DNA from 3 places in the Paenibacillus sp. 8b26 genome. Region 1 is predicted to be linked to each of the others. Evidence: predicted binding sites of a transcription regulator. Region 1 holds the regulator's gene; each other region holds the start of a gene.
The links. Region 1 encodes Rex, which represses fermentation and respiration genes when NADH is low (regulators of the CRP and FNR family bind a similar motif). Its sites were predicted from a motif close to TTGTGAAATATTTCACAA; they were not measured.

Region 1 (5,631 bases):
AAAGGTATAGTAATGATGACTGCCGTCATCATAAAACAGCTGCCACACATATTGACCGTTAAACACACTCGGCTCAAGCCTTACAATATCTATACCCGGAAGCTGCTGCTGGATCATGGCTGTCATTTTTTGCTCGTCGACTCCGTTTTTCAGTAGCTCGGTATGAACACCACTATTATCTGTGACAGGTACATTCGGTTGGCCCTCCACTTTTTGAAAAGGAACCCACACCATAATATTTTCGTTCTGAGCATTTTTCCCTTGAACTACCCAATATACCTGATCCCACACCGACTTCCACGTCTGCGTCGTGCTGACCAGACCACCCGATTGCTTGGCCTTTACGATAGCGGCATTTCTCTCGGTCACCTGGTCTTGAGTAACGTAGGAATAATACCAGAAAATGCTGACCAGGACCAGTATGACGGCCAGAATGGCGACCGCTATCCATTTTTTCTTATTTTTCAAACCTGTGCTTCCTCTCTAAGGGGATGTGACACCTGAACTAGCGCGACAGCAGCCCTTCAAAGGCGGCTTGGGCCTCATGCTTGATACGTTCCTCATCCATAGTCAGGCACTCACCGTTTTTTACAACCTGACGACCGTCTACCCATACATGAGCCACGTCTTTGGCGCTTGCAGAGTATACGGCATGGGAAATGAGATCCGTACGCGGCAGGAAATGCGCCTGATTCAGATCGAGCGCGATAAAGTCTGCCTTGTTGCCTGCTGCCAGCGCTCCTACCTCTTTCAAGCCAATCGACTTCGCTCCGTACTCCGTTGCCAGACGCAACGCCTCACCCGCAGGAACTGCAGTTGGGTCGCCAGATACTCCCTTGTGAATGAGTGCAGCCAGACGCATTTCCTCAAACATATCCAGGTTATTGTTACTCGCGGGACCATCTGTTCCGAGAGAGACAGTAACGCCTGCACGCAGCAGGTCAGGCACTCTTGCCACACCACTTGCGAGCTTCAAGTTGCTGCCCGGATTATGCGAAACCGCTACACCACGTTCAGCCAGCAAAGCTATTTCTTCGTCATTCAAATGAACGCCATGGGCAACGAGCGATGGACGGGAGAAAAAGCCCAGCTTATCCAGATGTGCAACCGGACGCAAGCCATAATCGCGTACGTTTTGCTCTACTTCGGCAATCGTTTCGGACATATGCGTATGCAACGGCAAGTCCAGATCATGCGCTGCCTGTACGAATTTTTCGATAAACGCAGGTGGGCACGTATACGGCGCATGCGGAGACATCATGGTCGTAATGCGACCGTCTGCTTTTCCATGCCAATTACGCGCAAAGGTCACAGCCTCAGCCAGCTTGATCCGCTGCTCTTCCTCCGAACATAGTCCAATCGCTCCACGCATCAGACTGGCACGGATGCCGGACTCTTCAGCTACACGAGCCACCTCATCCATATGATCGTACATATCCAAAAAGGTTGTTGTACCACCTTTCAGCATTTCCAGCACGGACAAGGACGTACCCCAGTACACATCCGTAGACGTAAACTTGGCTTCCATCGGCCACATTTTTTCCTGTAGCCATACTTGGAGAGCCAGATCGTCCCCATACCCACGTAGCAAAGACATCGCAGCATGACCATGTGTATTCATCAGGCCAGGTAAAAACAGCAGCCCGTTACCGTCAATCGCGTCCGTCTCTTCCTCACCCGCTGGCAAAGTCTCACCAATGTAGGTGATGCGGCTATCCTCCACGATCATATAGCCGTGGATTACCCCGGCTTCCGGTCTGTTCACGGCAAAGGAGCCGTTTTTAATCATCCATTTATTCGCTGTCATGTTGCGTATCTTCCTTTCCGTCCTCCAAATAATAAGCAAGGCTTAACAAATCCGTTGTAAAATCTGTGGCATGTACCCGAATGTTTGCCGGTGTCTTGAGAGTAGTGGGTGCAAAGTTCAAAATTGCTCCAATCCCACTCTCAATGAGCCTGTCAGCGACGTGCTGTGCTTCAAAATCCGGTACGGTAATAATCCCGATCCGAATGTTTTGTTCCTTCACGGTCGCTTCCAGTTCATCCATCGGCTGTACGACCAGCGTATTGATCCTGGTTCCAACTTTATCTGGAACAGCATCAAATACCGCTACAATTTTCATATTGTCTTTTAAATAAGCATTATAATTCGAAAGGGCTTGCCCCAGATTACCTGCTCCGACCAATACCACGTTAATTTGCTGGTCGATTTTCAGGATATGGCGTATTTTCTCGATAAGATAAGTAACATCATAGCCGATACCCTTACGGCCAAAATCTCCAAAATACGCGAGATCCTTTCGAATTTGAGCCGGATTCAGATCCAGTCTTTGTCCCAGCTCCTGGGAAGAGACCGTAGACACCTCCCGTTTGTGCAGTGCATTCAGATAACGTAAATATACGGGTAACCTCCGTACGACAGCCTCTGAAATTTTATCTGATTTCATACTTGCTCCCCCTAATTGTAACGGACACGTTTAGATGTCCGTCCGTTATGCCTCTGTCTCCGGGGCGGATTGGAGCCATTCGGCGATGCGGGGCACCATTTGCTCCGTCGGCATATGCTCCATTTTTGGTCCCGGTAATGAGTACAAAAAATGCTTCCCGTAATAGGATTCGATTACACGCGTATCGTAAACGATAACGACCCCGTGGTCGCTCGCCGTACGTACCAAACGTCCAAATCCCTGTTTGAAGCGAATGACAGCCTGTGGAACAGACAGCTTCATAAAAGGATTTTTCTTCTGCTGCTGGAGCAGCTCACTTTTAGCCTCTAGCAGCGGGTGATTGGGCGGTTGGAACGGCAAGCGCACGATGGCCAGACACGTCAGCGCCTTGCCCGGAATATCGACGCCTTCCCAGAAGCTGCTGGTTCCCAGCAACACAGAAGCTTTGGCTTCCTGAAAACGTCGGGTCAGCTTGCTGCGGCTTCCACTGTCCACGCCCTGCCCCAGCACGGTGATATCGCTGGAAGACAACGCCTCCTTAAGCGGCTCATACACCTGCCGGAGCATACGGTAGGAGGTAAAGAGAACGAGCATTCTCCCCCGCGTCGCTTGAGCAGTCGCGCCTAGCGAGCTGACGAGCATATCTACAAAATGCTCATCTCCTACACTGCCCTTCACGCTCGGGAAATCCCTTGGAATGACTAGCAGCACCTGATCCCTGTAGTTAAAGGGTGACGGGAGCTGCGTAGTCATCAGCCGTCCTTGATCTGCGGCCTCCTGCAAGCCGAGCTGATCGGTCATGTACTGAAACGACTTATCCACCGATAAGGTAGCAGATGTCAGAATAATGCTTCTTTTTTTGTCAAAAAACATTTCTTTCAGCTGGCGGCTCACATCGACGGGCACCGCATAAAATTGCAGCGACTTACTGCGGAATTGCCCGCTCGCTTCAAGCCAGTATACGGTCGTTTCATCATCCAGCCGCATGAAAAAGCGCAAGCTTTCCCTAATGCCTGCCAAATCCTTGAGCAGCCCCGTAATATCCGTAATGAGGCTGTCAGCCGCATAATCGTCATGTTCTTCCTTCACATCGAGCATCAGCTTGTCGCCCTTGCGCAAAATTTCGCTCATCGTTACATAAAGCTGATTTTCCAGCGCAGCCGCCTGATCCCACTTGGCAGGCTTGGCCGATGGCTTGAGACGGGAAGAAAACTGCCCTGTTTCGCCCGGTGTCGCATCACTTCGCTCCGGCAGCATGCCAAACAGCTTGTCGCTCAGCAAATCCCAAGTCTCCTTGACCTCCAGCACGAGCGGATACAACTGGTCGATGGTAGAGGCCCAATCCGTCGACTTCTCATGCCCCGACTTTGCCAACTGCTGACGCAGCGAAGGCAATTGTCCGTTCTTGCTGTCCTTAAACAACCGGGTCAGCGTATGCACGAGTGTGAAATATTTCATATGCATGCCCAGATGCTTACCAGCAACTTCCTCCAGGTGATGGGCTTCATCAATCACCAGATGCTCATAGCTCGGCAATAGCTGATGACTTGCTTTTACGTCCGTGAACAGCTTGGAGTGATTCGTAATAACCACATCCGATATTCCCGCCTCATGGCGCGCACGATGATAAAAGCATTTGCGGAACCACGGACATGAACGACCAAGACAGGACTCGGAATCACTGGCCACCGTTTCCCAAAAATCTCCGCCACGATTACTCAGATTCAGTTCTTCATCATCGCCGGTTTCCGTCAACGTCAGCCAGACGATCATCTGGGCGGCTGTAATTAAATCTTCCTTCGGCGTTGCGAAGTCTCTTCTGTTTATTTTATGTTCAAACTTACGCAGACACAAATAATGTCCCCGGCCCTTAAAAATGGCAGCCCGGAACGGGAACGGGATCACCTTGGTCAGCATCGGAATATCACGCTCGCGTAATTGCTCCTGCAGGTTGATCGTATGCGTACTTACCATGACTCGCTGTCCATTTTTCACACTGTGATACAGCGAAGGGAGCAAATAACCAAGGGACTTGCCTGTCCCCGTACCTGCCTCGATCAACAGGTGCTTGTCTTCACTCAGCGCCTGATTCACACCCTCAATCATTTGCGTCTGCGCTTCGCGCTCCTCATATTGACTCAAGGATGAACGTAAATTGTCCCGCACATCATCCATGTATTCCTCAAAGGAAATACCTGCCAGCGGATTGGGGTCGTCCTCTCTGCGAGGGGCATTTAGCTCCGTCCAATCTTCCACCTTCAGTGCAAGCTGACGAAAAAACTGATGACCCTCCAAATCCTGAATAGGATCATGCTCTTTGTCTTCACGCACCCCGTCCAAAAACCATCCGAGGTCACTGTCTTCCTCTGCGAACAAATCACTGAGCCGCTGTATCGTAATCAAAGGCAGCGCGTGAAGCTCATCCAGACATTTTAAAAACACCTCAGCCGTAGCCAACGCGTCGCTGTCTGCTTGATGAGGTCGGTCATGCGCCAGCCCAAACTCAGAAGAAACAAAACCCAGCTGATAGGAAGATAGCGATGGAAACATGATTTTCAGAAAATCCATCGTATCCAAAATCCTGCCGGTAAACGGCAAGTATCCGCACCGATCCAAAGCGTTTTGCAAAAAATTAAAATCAAACGCCACATTATGACCGACCAGCACGACATCGTCCAGCATAGGCACAAGCTCCATCATCATCTCTTCGAGCGCAGGAGCATCCTTGACGTCATCGTCTGTAATCCCGGTCAACCCGGTAATAAAAGGCGGAATGGATCTGCCAGGGTTCACATAAGAACCATAAACACGGGAAATGCTGTTATCATGATCTATAATTGCAAGTCCGACTTGAATGATGTCATCCGCGGACTGGGTGCCTGTCGTTTCAAAATCCAATACCGCAAATTTCATTCGGGCTTAATCCTTTCCTTTGACACATACAAAAATAATAACTCTGTATAACAGCATAGCAGAAGATCGCCTGTTTGGAAATTAAGACAGCCAAAAAAGACGATGCACACGCCGCCTGGGGAGGTGGGTATGCATCGTCTCGCTCGGTGTCTGACAACTATAGCCAGGTCATCATGGAGCTGTCGTACCGAAGCATTCCGGCACCGGACAAACAGGCTTCCATATTGTGCAACGGCTCGGGCAAAGCAGGATCGAACTGATGCGCGAGAGC
Region 2 (5,631 bases), 1.5 Mb from region 1:
TTTCCGGAATACAACACCAAGGGAGTTCTGATGATTGCGCTGAGTCAGACGGAGCTGAACAATATGCTCAGCAAGGAACCGTTTGAAACGCTGATTGTGGATCGCAACGGAATCGTGGTCGCGGCTACCCATACACAGTCCGTGGGTCAAACATTGGTGGATCTGCATTTGGGCTTTGATGTACAGGGTGCAGGTAAGGGGATATATGAAGCAAAAATAAACGGGAAATCCTCGAACATTATTGTGGATGAGCTGCTGCCAGCCTCAAGTGTGAGCGGATTGACGATTATTTCGGTGTTTTCGACGGAACACATTGTACAGGGAGCGAACCGGATCAGCTTGATCGGCGCATTATGTGTTCTTGCGGTGCTGGTCATGGCATTGGTTCTAATTACGATGATTTCCTGGTTGATCACCAAACGGCTACAGCGGTTGAGCCATGAGCTGGGTAAGGTGGCTGCGGGGGATTTCCATGTCGTGTCGAGCGTGGAGGGAATGGACGAAATCGGGGATTTGTCCCGCCGCTTCAACTATATGGTTGCCAGTATCCGCCAGTTGATGGGGCAGGTTTATGAAGCGAGTGAGAAAAATAACAGGCTCGAAATGGCGCAAAAGGATATCAAACTAAAGATGATGGCCAGTCAGATTAACCCGCACTTCCTGTTTAATGCGCTGGAGTCCATTCGAATGAAGGCACATCTGAACGGGGAAGCGGAGATTGCAACGACGGTACGATTGCTTGGCAGATTGATGCGGCGGAATCTGGAGATTGGCAGCGGTAAAACGACGGTGCGTCAGGAACTGGATATGGTGCGATCCTATTTACAAATTCAGCAGTTCCGGTTTGGAAATCGTTTGGTCTATGAAGTGAATCTGGCAGAAAGCGCTGAGGAAATGTCCATTCCTCCATTAATCATACAGCCGCTGGTAGAGAACGCGATTATTCATGGTCTTGAAAACAAGGAAGAACCCGTTACCGTAAAAGTCGATATTTCGATGGAGCTACGAGAGCTGCAAATAAGAGTGGCTGACGATGGGATTGGCATGGAAGCAGAGCAGTTGTCCCGTCTGCTAGACCGTATAATGGGCACGGATGAGCCGGAAGGGAGCAGTATCGGGCTGCGCAATGTTCACCAGCGTCTGACGCTGATGTATGGCGAACGTTATGGTCTGCACATGGAGAGCGTACCGCAGGCAGGAACAACCGTAACCTTTTCAATACCCAAGGAGGAGGAGTCGAATGTATAAAGCGATGATTGTGGATGATGAGCCTGCGATCCGTGAAGGATTGACCTCCATTATTGATTGGAGAGACTGCGGCTTTCATATTGTAGATACTGCAGGGAACGGGCGCGAGGCATTGGATAAATTTAAGGAGCACCGGCCGGAGCTGGTCATTGTTGATATACGCATGCCGGGGATGAGCGGGCTGGAGGTCATACGAAGCATACGCGAAATGAACGGTCAGCCTTTTCATTTTCTCATTTTAAGCGGATATGCGGACTTTGATTATGCGCGGCAGGCGATGGGCTTTGGCGTAGATGGTTATTTATTAAAGCCTGTGGACGAAGAAGAAATGACGACAGAGCTGAAACGGGTACGGCGAAGCATTGAGAGCGAAAAAGAAGACGGCAAGTGGGGGAGCCCGTCTCCCCATGAGCGCGATTGGATCGAAACCCTGCTGTTTCCTGAACATCCTGACCAGCATCCAGCGCCACCCGCTTTGGATTGGGGAAGCTATCAGGTCGTACTGCTGGATCTGCGGATACCCGACTGGGATCGGCAAGCCCGGCAGTCAGCAGCAAAGCTGCGGCTAACGGAAATGTGCCAGGAGCAGGGCAGGGGGATTGTATTCGAAGCCGGAATTTATACAGGCTTGCTACTCCCTGCCACGGTGGAAATACAAGAAGATGCTGTTCGGTTGCTGGCTTCCTGGCGACAGGCACTAAAGCCGTGGACAACGGAAATATACGTAGCTGCTGGTGATCCGGTGGGCAGACTACATGATATTCCAAGCTCTTTTGAGCAGGCGCTGCGTCTACTGGAGCGTACTTTCCTGTTCCGTGCGGAAAGGGTGATGCTTACCCGTGACCTGCATGATTTGGAGACTTCGGACGAGGAAATGTGTGAAACGACTGATAAAACCTCGGACTCTATGCGTTATGCAGAGAAGCTATACTACGCGTTGGATATGGCGAATCGTGAAGCTGCAATACGTGTATTGAAGGAAATGGAGGTCCAATTTCCTCAGATCTATCGTACAGAAGCTGCAATCAAGGCGGCGTTTGCACAGACATTTACCTTGGCGCTGAACAAGTATGCTGCTGGCCAGGAGCAGAGCCGGACGGTGCTGGAGGAGCATTCGCACTTGATTACGGATGTATATGCTTATTCAACCTTGGGTGAGCTGGTGGATCGGTCGCTGGAGCATGTGCTGCAATGGATTGGTCAGACCGATCCGGGCGGTAAAGAAACGATCATGAAACAATTGATTGATTTCATTCACAGCCATTATGATGAGAACCTGCGCTTGGAGCTGTTGGCGGATATGTTTAATTACAACAGCGGCTATTTGGGCAAATTGTTCAAAAGTCATACAGGCGAAGCCTTTAACGCTTACCTGGATAAGGTGAGGATCGAGCGGGCAAGGGAACTGCTTGCACAGGGAATCAGGGTGCATCAGGTGGCAGGACGGGTCGGATATGCCAATGCCGATTACTTTCATGGCAAATTCAAAAAATATGCGGGGATGTCGCCTTCCTCCTACCGTAATCGGGTTCAGAAGAACAGAGGAACGGATGGCGATTGATAGATTCCCGTGGGTTAAATTGATGAAGTCTCTCTTGCGGATGTCGGAGCAAAAGTCTCCGAACGAAGAGAGGCTTTTTGTTTGAAAAAATTTGGATAGATCAATCGCAAATGTCACACTAATTAGAGAATTAGAGCTGTTTTCATAAATTTGCCATCATTACGACACAACTTTGACACGATGTTCACACTTTCGATTCTATTTCACTCAAACCTATTCTATATAATGATGATATTCTGAAGCCCGATCATGAGATCCCGTATTGAAGATGCCCGAGGGGGCCATTCATAAAAAGTGATCGTTCCATATGTAATAATGTGAATACTATCACAAGGATAAAAGAAGGATTCAGAGCCCAATTATTATTATTCATACTTAAGAGAAGCGCAGGGGGAGGAATAACATCATGGACGTATTAGAATTGGCACGGTTGCAGTTTGCGACCACAACGATTCTTCACTTTGTTTATGTGCCGATCTCCATTGGATTGTCGTTGATGGTGGCAATTATGGAGACCATGTATGTAATCAAAAAAAATGATTTGTACAAAAAAATGGCTCAATTCTGGGGAACTTTTTTGCTGATTAACTTTGCAGTGGGCGTCGTCACCGGAATTTTGCAAGAGTTTCAGTTCGGGATGAACTGGTCGGACTTTTCCCGGTTTGTCGGTGATGTGTTCGGTACGCCGCTGGCGATTGAGGCACTGCTTGCCTTTTTCCTGGAATCAACCTTCATCGGATTGTGGGTATTCGGCTGGGAACGTCTGTCCAAAGCAGTCCATTTAACCTGTATGTGGCTGGTATCCATCGGTACGATGCTGTCTGCTTTGTGGATTTTGGCAGCCAATTCATTCATGCAACGTCCAGTTGGATATGAGATTCAAAATGGTCGCGCAGAAATGAAAGATTTTTTCGCTCTGTTGACGAACGAACAACTGTTGTGGGAGTTTCCACACACACTGTTTGCAGCTATTGCCACAGGTGCTTTTCTCGTTGCGGGAATTAGCGCATGGAAGCTGATGCACAAAAAGAATCTGGACTTTTTCAAGCCTTCTTTCAAAGTGAGTATTATTGTCGCATTGATTAGTTCGATGCTGATTCCGATGTTTGGTCACGGACAGGCTCAATATTTGGTAGAAACACAGCCAATGAAGATGGCTGCCAGTGAAGGGTTATGGGAAAACAGTAGTGACCCTGCCCCTTGGACGGTTATCGCAGGCATTGACCCTGACAAGAAGGAAAACAGCTTTGAATTTAAGCTTCCTTATCTTCTGAGTTTGTTGTCGTATAACAAGCTGTCCGGCGCGGTATTGGGGATGAATGAGCTTCAGGCACAATATGAACAAGCTTACGGACCGGGCAACTATATCCCGCCAGTACGTACTACTTTTTGGAGTTTCCGCATTATGATTGCGGCCGGATGTGCGATGATTGCACTTGCTTTGTACGGAGCTTATCTGACATTCCGTAAGAAATTGGAGGGTTCGCATCGCTGGTTCTTCCGCTTGATGATGCTCGGTATATCACTTCCATTCATTGGAAATACTGCGGGTTGGATCATGACGGAAGTGGGGCGTCAGCCTTGGACTGTCTTTGGTTTACTTCAAACCAAAGATTCGGTTTCGCCTACCGTTGGGGCAGGGGAAGTGCTGTTCTCACTGATCTCGTTTACCGCACTGTATTTAATTTTAACGGGTGTGCTGGCATTCCTGTTTGTCCGTACAGCTCGCAAAGGTCCGGATATCGAACCATATCAGGAAACGGTAATTCATGATCCATTCGCTCAAGGGGGTGACACCATTGACGTTAAATGATTTGTGGTTCTTATTGATTGCTGTACTGTTCACCGGCTTCTTCTTCCTGGAGGGCTTCGATTTTGGCGTGGGTATGGCTACAGGTCTGGTGCCGCGTAATGACCAGCAAAAACGCTTGATGATCAATACGATTGGTCCATTCTGGGATGCAAACGAAGTATGGCTGATCACAGCAGCAGGTGCGATGTTCGCGGCTTTCCCGCACTGGTATGCGACGATGTTCAGCGGATATTATCTGGTATTTGTACTTATTCTGCTTGGTTTGATTTTACGCGGAGTTTCCTTTGAGTTCCGGGGTAAGGCAGAAGGAAAATGGTGGACAGGGACGTGGGATGCCTGCATTCTGATTGGCAGCTTTCTGCCGCCGATGCTGTTCGGTATGGCTTTTGCGGCTTTGGTAAAGGGTGTACCTATTCAGCAAAACATGGACTTGAAAGCCGGATTCTCCGATGTGTTTAACGGATATACGGTATGGATTGGACTGACCGTGGTGGGGATGTGCCTGATGCATGGGCTGACGTTTATTTCCCTGCGGACGATTGGAGAAGTGCGGGATCGTGCCCGTGTGATTGCGTCTAAATTCCTTCCGATATTAGGTATTTTGCTCGCGGGTATGGTGGTGTGGACTTATTTTGCAACAGATGTATTCACACGACGTGGCCCTTATATGTATGCCGCAGTTGCAGTGGGGATCGTCGCCTATGTGCTGGCATGGTATTTCCTGAAGCAGCGCCGCGAAGGCTGGGCCTTTGGGATGACGGGAGCTATCATTTTGCTGACATTCGTTTCGTTGTTCGTCGGCTTGTTTCCGAGATTTATGGTGAGTTCGATCAACAGTGCATTTGATTTGACGATATATAATGCAAGCTCCAGTCATTACACACTGAAAGCCATGACGATTGTTGCAGCAACGCTTTTACCCTTTGTGCTGGCTTATCAGGCGTGGAGCTACTTTGTTTTCCATAAGCGTCTCAGTGAAAAGGATCATTTGGAATACTAATGGATAAAG
Region 3 (5,631 bases), 200 kb from region 1:
AATGACGTGTGGTAACAAAATGGCATTTGTGCGACCGTGCGCTGTGTGGTATTGTCCACCCCATTTGTGCGCAAGACTGTGGTTAATACCCAGGAATGCATTGGCAAACGCCATCCCTGCCAGTGTGGAAGCATTATGCATTTTTTCACGAGCCAACTTGTCGCCAGTCAGAGCCGATTGCTCCAGGTATTGGAATACCAGTTGAATGGCTTTAATCGCCAGACCGTCTGTGTAGTCACTAGCCATTACAGACACGTAAGCCTCAATGGCATGTGTCAGAACGTCCATACCTGTATCCGCTACAGCCGTTTTAGGAAGCGAATATACAAATTCAGGGTCAATAATTGCCACATCAGGAGTCAGCTCATAGTCAGCCAGCGGATACTTCGTGTTGCCCTGATTTTTGTCTGTAATAACTGCGAACGACGTAACTTCCGAACCTGTACCCGAGGTTGTAGGAATGGCTACAAATTGCGCTTTTTGACCCAGACGTGGGTACTTGTAAATCCGTTTGCGGATATCCATAAATTTTTGTTTTAAGTTGTTGAAATCAGTATCTGGGTATTCATAGAACATCCACATGCCTTTAGCCGCATCCATCGGCGAACCGCCGCCCAATGCAATAATGCAATCCGGTTGGAAACGTCTCATCATTTCAGTACCACGTTCTACCGTAACTGTCGATGGATCTGGCTCTACTTCCGAGAACACTTCGATAGCTACTGGTGTTTGGCGCTGGTGTAAATAATGGATGACACGATCCACATATCCGAGTTTCACCATCATAGGGTCTGTGATAATGGCTACACGTGTGATATCAGGCATTTTAGCAAGATACTGAGTCGAATTTTTTTCAAAATAAATTTTGGAAGGTACTTTGAACCATTGCATATTCACCGTACGTTTCGCCACCCTTTTCACATTAATCAAGTTGACTGCCGATACGTTCGACGAAGTCGAGTTACGTCCGTACGAACCACAACCGAGTGTCAGCGATGGAAGGTTGGTGTTGTAGATGTCACCGATCGCACCATGTGTGGAAGGTGCATTTACAATAATACGGCCTGTTTGCAAACGGTTTGCGAACCGGGCGATAACGTCCTCATCGTTCGAATGAATAGCGGACGAGTGGCCCATGCCCCCGAATTCCACGACTTCAGCAGCGCGTTGAATACCTTGTTCAGCATTTTTTACTTTATAGCAAGCCAATACAGGACTCAATTTTTCCGCAGACAATGGGAATTTTGTTCCTACTCCTTCAATCTCAGCGACCAAAATTTTAGTTCCTGCTGGTACTGTGATACCACTCATTTCAGCAATTTTCACAGCAGACTGTCCGACGATAGCTGGGTTCACTGCACATTTCTCGACATTCATAGCTCCTTGAGTGAGCTTAGCTGCTTCTTCTTTATTTACAAAGTAGCAACCGTTAGCGATCATCAATTTTTTCACTTGTTCGAAGATTGGCTCTTCGATAATAACCGCTTGCTCGGAAGCACAGATCATACCGTTATCAAAAGATTTGGAGAGGATGAGGTCATTCACGGCCTGCTTGATGTCTGCTGTTTTTTCAATAAAGCAAGGCACGTTACCTGGGCCTACACCCAGAGCCGGTTTACCGCAGCTATACGCCGCCTTAACCATGCCTGATCCACCAGTTGCCAGAATCAGCGCCACATCCGGGTGATTCATAAGTGAATTTGTCTTATCCATCGATGGAGCTTCAATCCATTGAATACAATCGGCCGGAGCACCATGTTTGACGGCTGCTTCAAGCAAGACGCGAGCTGCTTCCGCACTACACGATTGAGCGGATGGATGGAAACCGAAAATGATCGGGTTACGTGTTTTAATAGCAATCAACGCTTTGAACATTGTAGTTGAAGTCGGATTAGTCACTGGAGTGATCCCCATAATGATGCCGACGGGTTCTGCTATTTTTTGAAAACTGTCAAAGTCATTATCTTCAATGACACCGACGGTTTTTTCATTTTTGATACTATGATAGACATATTCTGTCGCAAACATGTTTTTGGTGATTTTGTCCTCGTACACGCCGCGTCCTGTTTCTTCAACAGCCAGCTTTGCCAGATGCATGTGCTTATCCATCCCTGCGAGTGCCATAGCTTGTACGATTTCGTCAATCTGCTCCTGATTCATACTCATGAAAGCCTGCTGTGCCCGGTTCCCCCGGTCAATCAGCGTTTGAATATACTGCTCAGCGCTTTGCTCTTTTTGGATAACCTCGTTTTTAACAGCCATTTCCCTCATCCTCCTGTTATCTCGTGTACTATCTCTTGTTCACGCACTGATCGTAACACAGCTTTTCAAGATATATTGTGATTTTTTTCACAATATATTTAAAATTTTATTTTATGAAGTGAATTAAATCACAAAGTTTGGAATTCTGCCACTTTTACCCCCTCTTCTTGCCCCAAAAACTCATAGCACAGGTATATAATGAATTTGAATTGATCAAGTTGCAGATAAAAAACAAAGGAAACAAAGGGGAAATGGACGATGAGAAACCCTGCAAACGTAATGGAAGCCCGCGGCAACACCTGTTGCTTCTCGGAGGCCAGCTTCAACCGGCTGCAAGTGATGATGAAAGATCGGGTCATGCCAGAAAGCTCGCATCTATTCTGGGAAGGAGATACAGCGGATAAGCTGTTTTATATCAAGCGCGGACGCGTAAAAGTAACAAAAACAACGGATGAGGGTAAGGAACTTATACTATATATGTACCAAAGCGGCGATCTGATTGGTCAAGCTGATCCATTTTTCGGTACCAAGCACTCCTTTTCTGCCGAAGTTCTGGAGGACAGTGATATCGGTGTTGTCGATCACACGGATTTGGAGCTGCTCATTTGCCAGCACTGTGATTTTGCCATTGACTTTATGAAATGGATGGGGTCCCACCACCGTATTACCCAGACCAAGTTTCGCGATTTGATGATGTACGGCAAGCCCGGTGCTCTGTGCTCCACACTGATCCGTCTGTGCAACACCTACGGAGAGCCTCACGGCGAGCATATTCTTATTCATAAAAAAATTACTCATACCGACCTGTCCAATATGATCGGTGCCACCCGTGAAAGTGTAAACCGGATGCTGAGTGATTTGCGTAAAAAAAATGCAGTCGAATATGATAATGGCATGATCGTTGTCAAGGATTTGGAAATGCTGCAAGGCATATGTCATTGTGAACTGTGCCCGCGTGAGATTTGCCGAATTTAAATTATTTGTTTTATTTTATGTAAAAGAGAGTGTTCTGTAAACTGTATGGCTTACAGAACACTCTCTTAATTTTATACTCCCACTCCACCTAAATGGCGGGCAGCAGCGGATCAATCCATTTGAATCTGAAGAAGCGAAGCGTTCGCCTTTGCAGCGGGATTCTCACCTCTAAATGCCTTATACAACCCAAAAGAATCCCGCGGCAACAGCGATCGTAAGATCAAATGGATCGTGAAGCGCCTAACATCCCGCCAACATTCTTTTCCACACTTTTAGAACTGGAAGCACAGATAACTTAAATTCCCCATCTCATAGCTTCTGTGGACAACCTTGGCTCTATTCGCCGGATCTCCACTCCCCATGGCAATAAACAACGGTACAAAATGTTCAGCCCTCGGTACCGCCTGACGAGCATACGGGGCTTCACTTTCATAGCGGTCCAAGGCCTGCACATCTCCATTCTGTACCTTTTCAATAATCCAGTCATCAAAATCAAGAGCCCAAGGCTCTGTTTTCGTTTCTCCCCATTTGACGATGCGCAGATTATGGACAGTTACACCACTCCCAATGACCAAAATATCCTGTTCACCTAGCCCGCGCAACACTTCTCCGATAGCATATTGTGCTTTCGGCGATAGAAACGGATTCACAGAAATCTGAACTACCGGGATATCCGCCTCAGGATACATACGATGCAGAAGTGTCCAGGACCCATGATCCAGCCCTCGCGCCCCATCTGTTTGTACATCAATGCCCTTTTGCTCATATAATTCTTTCAACTTGGCCGCCAGCTCCACCGAACCATGAGCCGGATATTTCACTGCATACAGCTCCGGTGGGAAACCGCCAAAATCATAAATCGTATCGTAAATGCCGTCTATCGAACTAATTGTCAATGTCTGCGTCTCCCAATGGGCAGTGAAGATAACAATAGCTTTCGGGCGAATACTCTTTCCAAGCTGCTCCAGAAAAGCAGTATATTCTGTCTGTTCAATAGCAAGCATAGGTGATCCGTGGGCTAAAAACAAAGATGGCATCATGTGAAAATCCCCTTATCTTTTTTTAAATTTATTTTTCTCAACAAGTAACTTTATGTAAGTAATAATACATAAGTAACAAGGTTATGTCAATTCAGACTTTAACATATACCTATAAAACGTCTCTTCCTTAAATAAAGATTGATATAGGTATAAAGTCATAGTAATATATAACTAATAAATTTTAAATATTCACTATAAATCGATATAAAGGACTGGTTTCTATGGAGATACATACTGCTAATTGCCCAAAGTGTGGTTCCGTTTTCCGGCAAAATCTTAGAAACCTGTGCAATACCTGTATCCAAGAAGAAAATTTATTTTATGATCGCTGTTCCAACTATTTGTGGAAACATCCCGCTACTCATACTCGCCAGCTTAGTGAAGCAACCGGCACACCTATGGATTTGCTCACAGACTGGGTAAGAGCAGGCAAGTTTCCCTCCACCTATAGCCAGCTTGATTATCCTTGCGAGTCTTGCCATTCCCCGATTTATGCGGGAAGACTTTGCCATTCCTGCCTCGGTACGTTCCGTACGGCAGCGCTTGATATTCAAACCCGTGTCCCCCGTCGTACTGCAACCGGATTATTTTCAATCGCAGGCCGCGCCAAAGGCTATTAAGAATTACAAAATAAAAAAACAGCCTTTTTCCTAGGAAAAGGCTGTTTTACTATGAAAAACGTTTATTCGGCTTGATACTCATCTAATCCATTCCTCAGCCCAATATTGAATCTGTTCCATGACCGGCTGAAGTGCACGGCCTTTGGTCGTCAGCTCATATTCAATGCGGACAGGAGTTTCCGGGTATACATGACGTGTAAGAATCCCTTCATTCTCCAGATCCTTCATCCGCTCAGACAGCATTTTATCGCTCATTGTGGGAATCAGATTGGAAATATCCTTAAAACGCTTGGGACCGCTCATCATAGATTGAATAATCAGTCCGTTCCAGCGCTTACCCAGACATGAAAAGGCACTTTCAAAACGCGGACACATTTTCGCAAGTTGCGGTTGACCCTCCATATTTTTCACCTTCTTTAGCATTTCGGTTTGATAAAGCTTTCCTTTTGTTAGTATATATCATTTTAGCATACTTTATCCCGAAAGAAAACACTTTCTTCTTAATTTAATACCCAGTCCGATAAAGTTGCCATGACCAAAGCTGATTATACAATAAACCGGCATAAGAGGTATATGGCAAATACGTTAAATCAAAAACAGGCGGAATCTCAAGAGATTTCCGCCTGTCAGTCTGTTCAATATCAAGTTTATTTTAACCAATAAATGGAAATTATACCAATACACCACCGAGAGGTCTGACAGGTTGGCTTTTACCAAAAACTGGTTGAACAATG

Region 2: a site for Rex is predicted at 3,125-3,142, ahead of ACQ4MX_RS19630 (cytochrome ubiquinol oxidase subunit I). Genes of this name have one in related genera too.
Region 3: a site for Rex is predicted at 2,338-2,355, ahead of adhE (bifunctional acetaldehyde-CoA/alcohol dehydrogenase). Genes of this name have one in related genera too.

Annotation. Positions count from the first base shown of each region.
Region 1 covers NZ_CP192445.1:5,769,350-5,774,980, reverse strand. Annotated here, with positions in the region: gene ACQ4MX_RS26880 (DUF5590 domain-containing protein) at 1-468, opposite strand, end outside; gene ACQ4MX_RS26875 (amidohydrolase) at 506-1,807, opposite strand; gene ACQ4MX_RS26870 (redox-sensing transcriptional repressor Rex) at 1,794-2,447, opposite strand; gene dinG (ATP-dependent DNA helicase DinG) at 2,493-5,360, opposite strand; gene ACQ4MX_RS26860 (tetratricopeptide repeat protein) at 5,518-5,631, opposite strand, start outside.
Region 2 covers NZ_CP192445.1:4,233,325-4,238,955, forward strand. Annotated here, with positions in the region: gene ACQ4MX_RS19620 (sensor histidine kinase) at 1-1,248, shown strand, start outside; gene ACQ4MX_RS19625 (response regulator) at 1,241-2,809, shown strand; gene ACQ4MX_RS19630 (cytochrome ubiquinol oxidase subunit I) at 3,216-4,622, shown strand; gene cydB (cytochrome d ubiquinol oxidase subunit II) at 4,609-5,622, shown strand; gene cydD (thiol reductant ABC exporter subunit CydD) at 5,622-5,631, shown strand, end outside.
Region 3 covers NZ_CP192445.1:5,573,136-5,578,766, reverse strand. Annotated here, with positions in the region: gene adhE (bifunctional acetaldehyde-CoA/alcohol dehydrogenase) at 1-2,262, opposite strand, end outside; gene ACQ4MX_RS25870 (Crp/Fnr family transcriptional regulator) at 2,521-3,237, shown strand; gene ACQ4MX_RS25865 (DODA-type extradiol aromatic ring-opening family dioxygenase) at 3,510-4,277, opposite strand; gene ACQ4MX_RS25860 (hypothetical protein) at 4,619-4,897, shown strand; gene ACQ4MX_RS25855 (winged helix-turn-helix transcriptional regulator) at 4,976-5,299, opposite strand; gene ACQ4MX_RS25850 (ThuA domain-containing protein) at 5,568-5,631, opposite strand, start outside.